3 regions of the Herminiimonas glaciei genome follow, and region 2 is predicted to be linked to each of the others. Evidence: predicted binding sites of a transcription regulator. Region 2 holds the regulator's gene; each other region holds the start of a gene.
What was found. The regulator FliA, encoded in region 2, starts transcription of late flagellar genes. The targets are predictions, from matches to a motif close to CTAAAGTTTNNNNNNNNNNNGCCGNTA.
Positions count from the first base shown of each region.

Region 1: the regulator FliA is predicted to act here: its motif matches at 1,186-1,212, upstream of ACFQPC_RS06705 (flagellin N-terminal helical domain-containing protein).
Region 3: the regulator FliA is predicted to act here: its motif matches at 1,289-1,315, upstream of flgK (flagellar hook-associated protein FlgK).

Region 1 is NZ_JBHTBU010000001.1:1,511,181-1,514,458, forward strand. Features, by position in the region: gene ACFQPC_RS06700 (GGDEF domain-containing protein) at 1-834, shown strand, start outside; gene ACFQPC_RS06705 (flagellin N-terminal helical domain-containing protein) at 1,307-2,818, shown strand; gene ACFQPC_RS06710 (flagellar protein FlaG) at 2,902-3,278, shown strand, end outside.
Region 2 is NZ_JBHTBU010000001.1:758,710-761,987, reverse strand. Features, by position in the region: gene motD (flagellar motor protein MotD) at 1-247, opposite strand, end outside; gene ACFQPC_RS03365 (flagellar motor protein) at 284-1,024, opposite strand; gene ACFQPC_RS03360 (RNA polymerase sigma factor FliA) at 1,006-1,737, opposite strand; gene ACFQPC_RS03355 (MinD/ParA family ATP-binding protein) at 1,745-2,560, opposite strand; gene flhF (flagellar biosynthesis protein FlhF) at 2,553-3,278, opposite strand, start outside.
Region 3 is NZ_JBHTBU010000001.1:1,532,829-1,536,106, reverse strand. Features, by position in the region: gene ACFQPC_RS06830 (flagellar basal body P-ring protein FlgI) at 1-274, shown strand, start outside; gene flgJ (flagellar assembly peptidoglycan hydrolase FlgJ) at 282-1,232, shown strand; gene flgK (flagellar hook-associated protein FlgK) at 1,344-3,278, shown strand, end outside.

The DNA.
Region 1 (3,278 bases), 750 kb from region 2:
CTGAAAGAAGTTATCTATAAACAGGGCACGCTGAAAAACAGCATCAACGATGCCAAAGTTTCCGTCAAAAACATGGTCAACACATTCATCGATCGCCTTGCAGACATTGCCAACACTACCGGCAACTATCACCAGCAAATTGACAGGTATTCCAAGGAAATCACGCAAACGGCGGATATCAATAAACTCAGCAAAATCCTCGACGAAGTCAAACGCGAAACACGCATTGCACAGACGGAAGCACTGCGTTCACGCGACATCGTGCTCGCGGCCCGCAAGGATGTCGAAGATGCGGAAGCACGCATCCATAACCTGGAACAGCAACTGGAGCAAATGAGCGAACTGGTACGCGAAGATCAACTGACCGGCAGCCTGAATCGGCGCGGCCTGGATGATGTACTGGAACGCGAAATAGCGCGCGCCGACCGTCGCGCGTCGCCACTCTGTATCGCGATGCTGGATCTCGACGATTTCAAGAAAATCAACGACAAGTACGGCCACATAGCCGGGGATGAAGCGTTGATCCACCTGGTACGCGTCATCAAGGATACCCTGCGCACCATGGATGTCATTGCCCGCTTCGGCGGCGAAGAATTCCTGATCGTCCTGCCCGATACGCCGCTGGATGAAGCCATACAAACCATCACACGCCTGCAACGCGAGCTGACCAAGCAGATTTTTATGCATAACCACACCCGCCTGCTGATGACTTTCAGTGCCGGCGTTGCGCTGCGCAAAGAACAGGAAGACCAGGCGGCAATGATCAAACGTGCGGATATTGCCCTCTACGAAGCTAAAAAAGCCGGCAAGAATCGCGTCATTCCAGCCCAATAAACCAAATCAAAGGCTGTCATTACCGCCTTTGATGAGGGATTTCAGCAGAAAAGTCTGGTTCAAGGCCTGGTTCGACATCGCTTTTCCGCTATCTTTTTGTTATCCCTACCCTTTTCCCTGAAATTTTTTCGTTTATTTTTTGCGACAGCCAACAGCGCCTGGCAACTAAATAGTGTCACTTTTACCAACTCTCCACACGACAGGAAATTGGAAAAGTTAAGGGTAAATTCGCTTTTTATTTGTTTTAAATCTCACATTATTTTCTTAAAGATTTTCCAGATAGCAACCGACAAAGGACATATCTGGCTGCAGTTCGGGCGAGACCGGGAAAAAATTAGTTTCAGTCCATCACTAAACTTTTCCCGGAACCGTCCGATAAAACTTACAACGACGCTGCATATGCAATAAATCGCACGGCAGACGTTGAAGTGCTTCAGTCGGACTTCCATCGGACTACAACAGGAGAATTAACATGGCCGCAGTCATTAATACCAACATCTCGTCGCTGAATTCACAACGCAACCTGACCGCATCGCAATCTTCCCTCGCTACTTCGCTGCAACGCCTGTCGTCAGGTCTGCGCATCAACAGCGCAAAAGATGATGCTGCAGGCTTGGCAATTTCTGATCGTATGACCAGCCAGATCAACGGCTTGAACCAGGCAGCACGTAATGCCAACGACGGCATCTCGATGACGCAAACAGCTGAGGGTGGCCTGGCAACAGCAACCGACCTGCTGCAACGTATGCGTACCCTGGCAGTTCAATCTGCCAACGGCACCAACTCCGCATCTGACCGCGCTTCGCTGCAAGAAGAAGTCGGCCAACTGCAACAAGAGTTGAACCGTGTTGCTAACACAACCCAGTTCAACGGCCAAAACGTTCTGGACGGCTCGCTGAGCAACGCTCAATTCCAGGTTGGTGCTAATGCTAACCAAACGATCAACTTCTCGATCGGCAACACCCAAGCATCCGCTATCGGTAACAATGCTGTTAAATCCAACGGTACCAGCACTACTGCTGCTGCAAGTACAGCCGCTGGCGTAATCCAGAAAAACACGACCGCTGCTCAAACCTTCACTGTTCAAGGTAACGGCACAACATCGACATACGCAGCTGCTCTGGGTGCCAGCGCTTTTGATATCGCTAAAGGTATCAATGCTGCATCCGGCTCGACCGGCGTAACAGCTACTGCAACCACAACAGCGACACTGGCTAACTTCACAGCTGGCAGCCAATCGTTCACGATCCAGGGTGCACCAAAAGCTGACGGTTCAGCCAACCCAGTAACAGTAACCGCTACCATGGCTACTGCAACTGACGTCGGCGGCCTGGCTGCTGCGATCAATGCTCAATCTGGCGTAACCGGCATCAATGCAATTGCTGATACCTCGACAGGCAAAATCGCGCTGAGCCAAGCGCAAGGTTATGACATCGGCGTGACCAACAACCTGCTTGCAAACAACTCGACAACACTGGCTGGTCCTACCGGCACAGGCGTAGCACTGGTACGTGGTGCATTGAATGCTGCAGCAGTAGGCGACTCGGCAACTGTTGGCGGCTCGCTGGCATTCAACTCGGCAGGCTCGTTCACAGTTGGCACATCGGCTGCAGGCACAGTATTGACAACAGCTGCTAACTCGAGCGCACTGTCGTCGGTTGCCAGCATCGATATCACCAAACTGACCAACGGCATCCCAAGCGGCGCTAACGATGCATTGCAAGTCATTGACTCTGCTCTGGCAAACATCAGCTCTTCCCGCGCTTCGCTGGGTGCGTTGCAAAACCGTTTCACATCAGTTGTTTCTTCGCTCAGCACCACCAGCGAAAACTTGAGCGCAGCTCGCAGCCGTATCCTGGATGCTGACTTCGCTTCGGAAACAGCTAACCTGACACGTGGTCAAATCTTGCAACAAGCTGGTACCGCAATGTTGGCACAAGCGAACTCGCTGCCTAACGGCGTGCTCGCCCTGCTCCGTGGCTAATCCTAGCCTCTCAGCAGCGTAGTAAGAAATGAATCCCCGGCTGCATTTTCGTAGCCGGGGATTCGTTACAACAGGAGTCAATTATGGATATCGGACAAATTGCTAGCAGCGCCAAGGCAGGAACACGAATCGATCCGCAACCGCTGCCCGTAAATAGCAGCACGGCAAGTCCTGCCGCCAAGGGTGCCTCTGCCCCCGTACTCACTACCGGAGCTGTTCAGCAACCGGATGCCGCCAGTGCGCAAAGCCAGGTCGGTCAAGCACTACAAAGCATCAACAAAGCACTGCAAGGCCTTTCTTCCAACCTGGAATTCACTGTCGACACAGACAGCAATCGCACCATCGTCAAAGTCGTAGATCAGCAGACGAAGGAAGTGATACGTCAGATGCCGTCTCTCGAAGCGATTGAAATTTCCAAAGCATTGGATAAATTGCAAGGTTTGTTGGTGAAGCAAAAAGC
Region 2 (3,278 bases):
GCATCGGCAAAGGCAGGATGGGGGCGTTTTGGCTGACCGGGTCCTTGATGGCTTCAGTCTTCGCCGCTACACCGCCGAAAGCGATGCCGAGCGAACTGGAAAGGATGCGGTACTTGCCTTCGTTGACGGATGAAATCGCGTACATGACGACGAAGAAGGCGAAAAGGAGCGTGATGAAGTCGGCGTAAGACACCAGCCAACGTTCATGGTTTTCATGCTCTTCTTCGTATTTTTTTCTACGTGCCATGGTGGATCATTCTGCCGACGCTGTGGGCCAGCTAACTTACATCGTGTAGACGTTCATCCGCTCTTCGATCAAGCGCGGATTGTCACCAGCTGCAATACCGGCAAATGCATCTGCCAGCATTTCACGTTTGAAGATGTCACGACTGACCAGCGCTTTGAGTTTGCTGGAGATAGGCAGGAATACCAGGTTGGCAAAACCGACACCGTAAATTGTTGCGACAAATGCCACTGCAATACCGCTACCGAGGCGACTAGGGTCGGACAGGTTTTCCATCACGTGGATCAAACCCAATACCGCACCCAGGATACCGATGGTCGGTGCATAGCCACCCGCCGCTTCCCATATTTTGATGGCCAGGCGTTGACGCGTTTCGTATGCACCTATTTCCAGGTCCAGCACGTCACGCAATTTGGTCGGATCAACACCGTCGACGATCAGGCGCAAACCGTGTGCGATGAATGGATCGCGTACATCCTTGATGACCCGTTCCAGGCTCAGCAAGCCTTCGCGCCGCGCAATAACACTCCAGGCGGTAATGTCCTTGATCAGGGCCGGATAATCATCTTCCTTCGGCATGAAGACCTGGCCCGACATTTTGAGGCCCTGCACGAAGTTGCGCCAGCCGCTTTGCAGCAGGACCGCGCCTATGGTACCGACGACGACGATGATGAAAGCAGCAGGTTGTACCAGCGAACCCAATGCTCCGCCTTCGAGCAATTGCCCGAGGAGTATCCCGCCCAGCGCCAGTGCTATACCAACTAAGCTACCCCAGTCCACGCTTTCTCCCTTAAGTTCGCACGCATCCTGGCGATAGCCTGGCTATGCAATTGCGATACGCGTGATTCGGTGACTCCCATGACGGCGCCAATTTCCTTCAAGTTCATTTCCTGCTCATAGTACAAACCCATGAGGATTTTTTCACGCTCCGGCAACGCCTGGATCGCTTCAATCACGGCTGCGCGGAAGCCGGTATTCATCAGGTTCTGCAGCGGATCCGGTGACTCGTCCGTGCAATAGCGGTCGAGAAAGTGTTCGTTGTCTTCGCTATCGTGGAAATCTTCGTAGTAAACCAGTTGGTGGCCACCACCATCACTCAGCAAATCCTGATAGTCGGCCAGCGACAGCTTGAGCTGTTTCGCCACTTCGCTTTCATTCGGCGGACGTCCAAGGCGCTGCTGCAAGGTGTTCATTGCCACCTCGATCTTGCGCATGTTTTGACGCATGCTGCGCGGCATCCAGTCGCTGCTGCGCAATTCGTCCAGCATCGCACCACGTATGCGTTGCACTGCATAGGTTTCAAACTGCGCACCATGCGTTTCTTCGTAGCGGCTCACTGCATCCAGCAAACCTATCATGCCGGCTTGAATCAAATCATCGACTTCTACGCTAGGCGGCAGCTTGGCTTTCATCTGGTGCGCCAGCTTCTTGACGAGCGGCGCATGCTCACCTACCAGATGATTTTTGTCCGATTTTCCGGCCGCTGTATACATATGTGAATCAGGCTCCAAACTTGGCGCCGTGGGCGGGCAAGGCAAAACGTTCAGCCAGGCCGCGGAAGGCAACCGAAGCACCCGCCAGCGGGAAAGCGTCGATCACTGCCCGGCCCAGCCGTGCAGCACGTGTCAGATGATCGTCCCGCGGCACGAAGCCGACGGAATGTAATTGCAAGGCCAGATAACGACTGGCGGCTTGCGCCATGTTTTGATAAACCACTGCTGCTTCCTGTTCGTCGGCACCTGTCACCAGGATGCCGAAAGGACGGCGACCCAATTGCGCGTTTAATCTTTTAATCAGTGCGTAGGCTTTCTTGATCGAGGCTGCACCCGGTGCAACCTGCACAATGATTTCACCATTGGCCATCGCCGGGATCGCGAAGTTGTCATCCGCATCCAGTTCAGCGTCGACCATCAACACATCGGATTGCGCTGCCAGCACGCCAAAGGCATTCGACAGGCGACGTTGCTGATGCCGGTCACCATCAGCCGCATGCAGCGAACCACGCGTCAGCGAAGCAAGGCCAAAGCCCTGCGGCATTGCATGCACAACCTGGTTCAATGCACGTTCCTGACGGGCGACGTCCAGCAGCGTGGCCTGCAAGTCCACACCCATGCGCTGGCTGATGCCATCGTTGGAGGCGCAGGCGTCGAGCAATACGACATCGCTACCGCTTAAGGCCAGTGAGGCGCTCAGATTGACCAGCATCGCGCTTTTATCCGTGACTGACGTCGCCGATAAAAAGGTAAAAATGCGCGGCTTCGGTCCTGCGAGCATACGCCGCAAACCTTCTGCCTGATCACATTCGAAACTAGCCAAGAATCACCTCACGCAAACTCTTATCGTTCATTCCACGTACCGTATTTGCCATCACGGCCGGTATCTCCGCATCACCCAATTGGAACGGCGCTGTTTCGCGCTTGAGTTTAAATGCACGGTCAACCAGGTACTGCTGGTTGGCAACGTGCAGGTCTTCCGGCACGCGTTGTCCGTTCGCGACGTAGTATAAGTTCAATTTCTGTCTAATGACTACATCTAGTGCACTGCCAATGGTTGCAGCTTCATCGAGTTTGGTCAATATGCAGCCGGCCAGGCCGTCACCCATGTAGGAACGCACCACTTCATTCAGTGTTTCACCGGTCGAGGTCGCATTCAGGCACAGCAGGCGCTTGACCTGGTCACCGGCACCGGTCAGCATCGCGATCTGGTCCGCCACCATCTGGTCACGCTGGCTGACGCCGACGGTATCAATCAGGACAGTATGCTTGCCTTTTAGCTCATCCAGCGCGATGCGCAGGTCGGCTTCATCCTTGACCGAATGCACCATGACGCCGAGGATTTTGCCGTAAATGCGCAATTGTTCGTAGCCACCGATACGGTAGCCGTCGGTGGTGATCAGCGCCAGTTTGCTGGGGCCATGGCGCATCACGCAGCGGGCCGCCAGTTTGGCTGTCGTTGTCGTTTTACCTACACCGGTTGGTCCGACCAAAGCGTAGACGCCGCCCTTTTCCAGGATTTCGTTTTCATCGCCTATGGT
Region 3 (3,278 bases), 770 kb from region 2:
GGTATCGCATGGCAATTTGTCGGTGGTGATTAATACACAACCGGTGATCAGCCAGCCGGCACCGTTCTCCGGTGGCCAGACCGTGGTGGCGCAACAGTCGCAAATTGAAATCAATAAAGATCCGGGCAAGGTCATCTTGCTGAAAAACTCCGCTTCATTGGCTGACGTAGTCAAAGCCCTCAATTCGATCGGTGCGACGCCGCAAGATTTGCTGGCCATCCTGCAAGCAATGAAGGCGTCGGGTTCCTTGCGCGCAGAATTGGAAATTATCTAAGCTGAATATGATTACGCCTGCAGACAATTCGAACAGCAGCCTGGCGATTGATGCCAAAGGCCTTGAATCGCTCAAACAATCTGCGCGGCAAAATTCGCCTGATTCACTCAAGGCGGCAGCCAAGCAATTCGAAGCACTCTTCATGAATATGATCATGAAGAGCATGCGCGAGGCCTCGCCACAGGATGGCATCCTCGACAACCAGCAGACCAAGATGTACACCTCGATGCTGGATCAGCAGCTGAGCCAGAATATGGCGAGCCGCGGCGTCGGCCTGGCCGATGTATTGATACGCCAACTGTCCAGTAACCAGATGGCGACGGCAGTGACGCCGGATGGTGCCGATGCAGGCAAGGAATTGTCGGATACCTCGAATCTGCGCGCTGAAATCCTGCGCAATATGGCTGAACGTAATGCACTGGCACACCAGCGCTCTAATGCGGCCCATGCGGCGCAGGCCGGCGGTTCTGCAGCAGTCGCATCGGCTACCAGCAAACCGGCGCATGTACAGGCCTTCCAGGACAAGGTAGCCGCACATGCGGAAGAGGCGAGCCGTACCACCGGCATCCCCGCCAAGTTCATGATGGGCCAGGCGGCATTGGAAAGCGGCTGGGGCAAGCGCGTCATGCGGACGGCCGACGGTAGCAGCAGTAATAATCTGTTCGGCATCAAGGCCGGCCCGGGCTGGAAGGGTAAAACCGTGGATGCGGTGACTACCGAATACGTTGATGGCGTCGCGCAAAAACGGGTGGAGAAATTCCGCGCTTACGATAGTTATGCCGACTCTTTCCGTGATTACGCGCAATTGATGCGCAACAATCCGCGTTACGAAAAAGTGCTGGCCAACGCCAGCGATGCCAAAGGTTTTGCCCAGGGCTTGCAGCGCGCCGGGTATGCAACTGATCCGAATTACGCCACCAAGCTGACCAATATCATCAATCGCAACTTGTCGGCCTGATCACGCCTGGTTTTATGGAAAGCACAAGAATTTTGTGTTTTCGGCATGACCGGCGGCTCAAGTTTTTCATCGATGTGCCGTACACACGAACATAGAGTCAGAAAATAAATTATGTCCAACTTACTCAGCATTGCCAAATCAGGACTCGCCGCAGCGCAGGCAGGTGTCGCCACGACCGGACACAATATTGCCAATGAAAAGACGCCAGGCTACAGCCGTCAGCTGGTAATCCAGTCCTCGCTGGGCGGACAAAATCTGACCGGCGGTGGCTACATCGGTAACGGTACCAATGTAGACAGCGTCAAACGTATTTTTAATGACTTCCTTGCCGCGCAAGTGGTCGCTGCACAGTCCAGTACCAGCCAGCTCGATACCTATTACGCGCAGATGAATAAGGTCAACAATATGTTGGCCGATTCTTCTGTTGGCCTGGCACCGGTTATCCAGAGTTTCTTTAAAGGTATCCAGGACCTGGTGAGTAATCCGGGCAGTGCTTCGTCGCGCCAGGCCATGTTATCCGGTGCAGAAGCCCTGGTTTCGCGTTTCCAGAGCATGGATGGGCAATTAAGCAGCATGCGGGCAGGTGTCAACAACGAAATAACCGGCGCGGTCACCAATATCAATGCCTATGCCAAGCAAATCGCACAGCTCAACGATGCGATCGCCAAGGCGCAAAACAGCGGTGGACAACCGCCAAATGACTTGCTCGATCAGCGCGACCTGCTGGTGGCGGAGCTGGCCAAGCAAACCAAGGTTTCCATCGTTCAGCAAGCCGGTGACTACAACGTGTTTATCGGTAATGGACAGCCACTGGTGGTCGGTAACAGCAATTATGATTTGGTCACAGTTACGTCGCCTACTGATCCGGGACGTCTCGAAGTCGGCTATGTATCCAACGGTAATACCTACACCATTCCGGAAAATTCGCTGACCGGCGGCAACCTGGGTGGTTTGTTTGAGTATCGCAGCCAGTCGCTGGATCCGATACAGAATGCGCTGGGACGTATTGCACTTGGCCTGGCCGCTACCTTCAATGCCCAACACAAGCTGGGACAGGATCAGAATGGCAATCTCGGCGGTGATTTCTTTAGCCTTGCTTCGCCTGCGGTGACCGGCAGCACCAAAAATACCGGCAATGCCCAGATCGGTGCCAGCATCAGTAATGTCGATGCCCTGACCACCAGCGATTACCGCCTGTCATACGACGGCACCAATTACAAGGTGACGCGTTTGTCGGACAATGCATCGATGTATTCCGGTGCAGCTTTCCCGACCGGTACGATCGATGGTGTGGATTTCAGTGCCACCTCGGGCGCCATGGCTTCAGGTGATGAGTTCCTCATCCGGCCGACTGTCAATGGCGCATCCGGTCTGAATGTATTGATCAAGGATGTGAAAGAGATCGCCGCGGCCACGCCTATCCGTACCGGTGCACCGAGCACGAATACCGGTACTGGTGCGATCAGTGCGGGCAACATCACTTCCGCTTTTAATGGTTCGGCAGTGACGACGCCTGTCACGCTGACCTACGATTCGGCAGCCAATACGCTGACCGGTTTCCCGGCCGGCATGCCGGTGACAGTCACCACCAATGGCGTACCGACGACATTCCCGGCCGGTACACCGGTTACCTATACCGCAGGCTCTGTGATCAGCTTCGGCGGTGCCGAAATCAAGATCAGCGGTGCGCCGGCGAATGGCGACAAATTTACCATTAGTGCCAATACGAATGGCGACGGCGACAATCGCAATATGCTGGCGCTGGGCGAACTGCAGACCAAGAACGTACTGCAAGGCGGTACCGCCAGCTATAACAGCGCATACAGCCAGCTGGTCAGCCTGGTCGGTAATAAAACACGCGAACTACAAACCAATAGTGCGTCCGAAGGCGCACTGTTGAAACAGATGCAAACCGCGCAACAATCCGAATCAGGTGTCAATCTTGATGAGGAAGCAACCAATCTGTTGCGCTATCAACAGGCTTACCAGGCATCCGGCAAGGTGATGCAGGCCGTCAGCGATATGTTCGATGTGTTGATTTCTTTA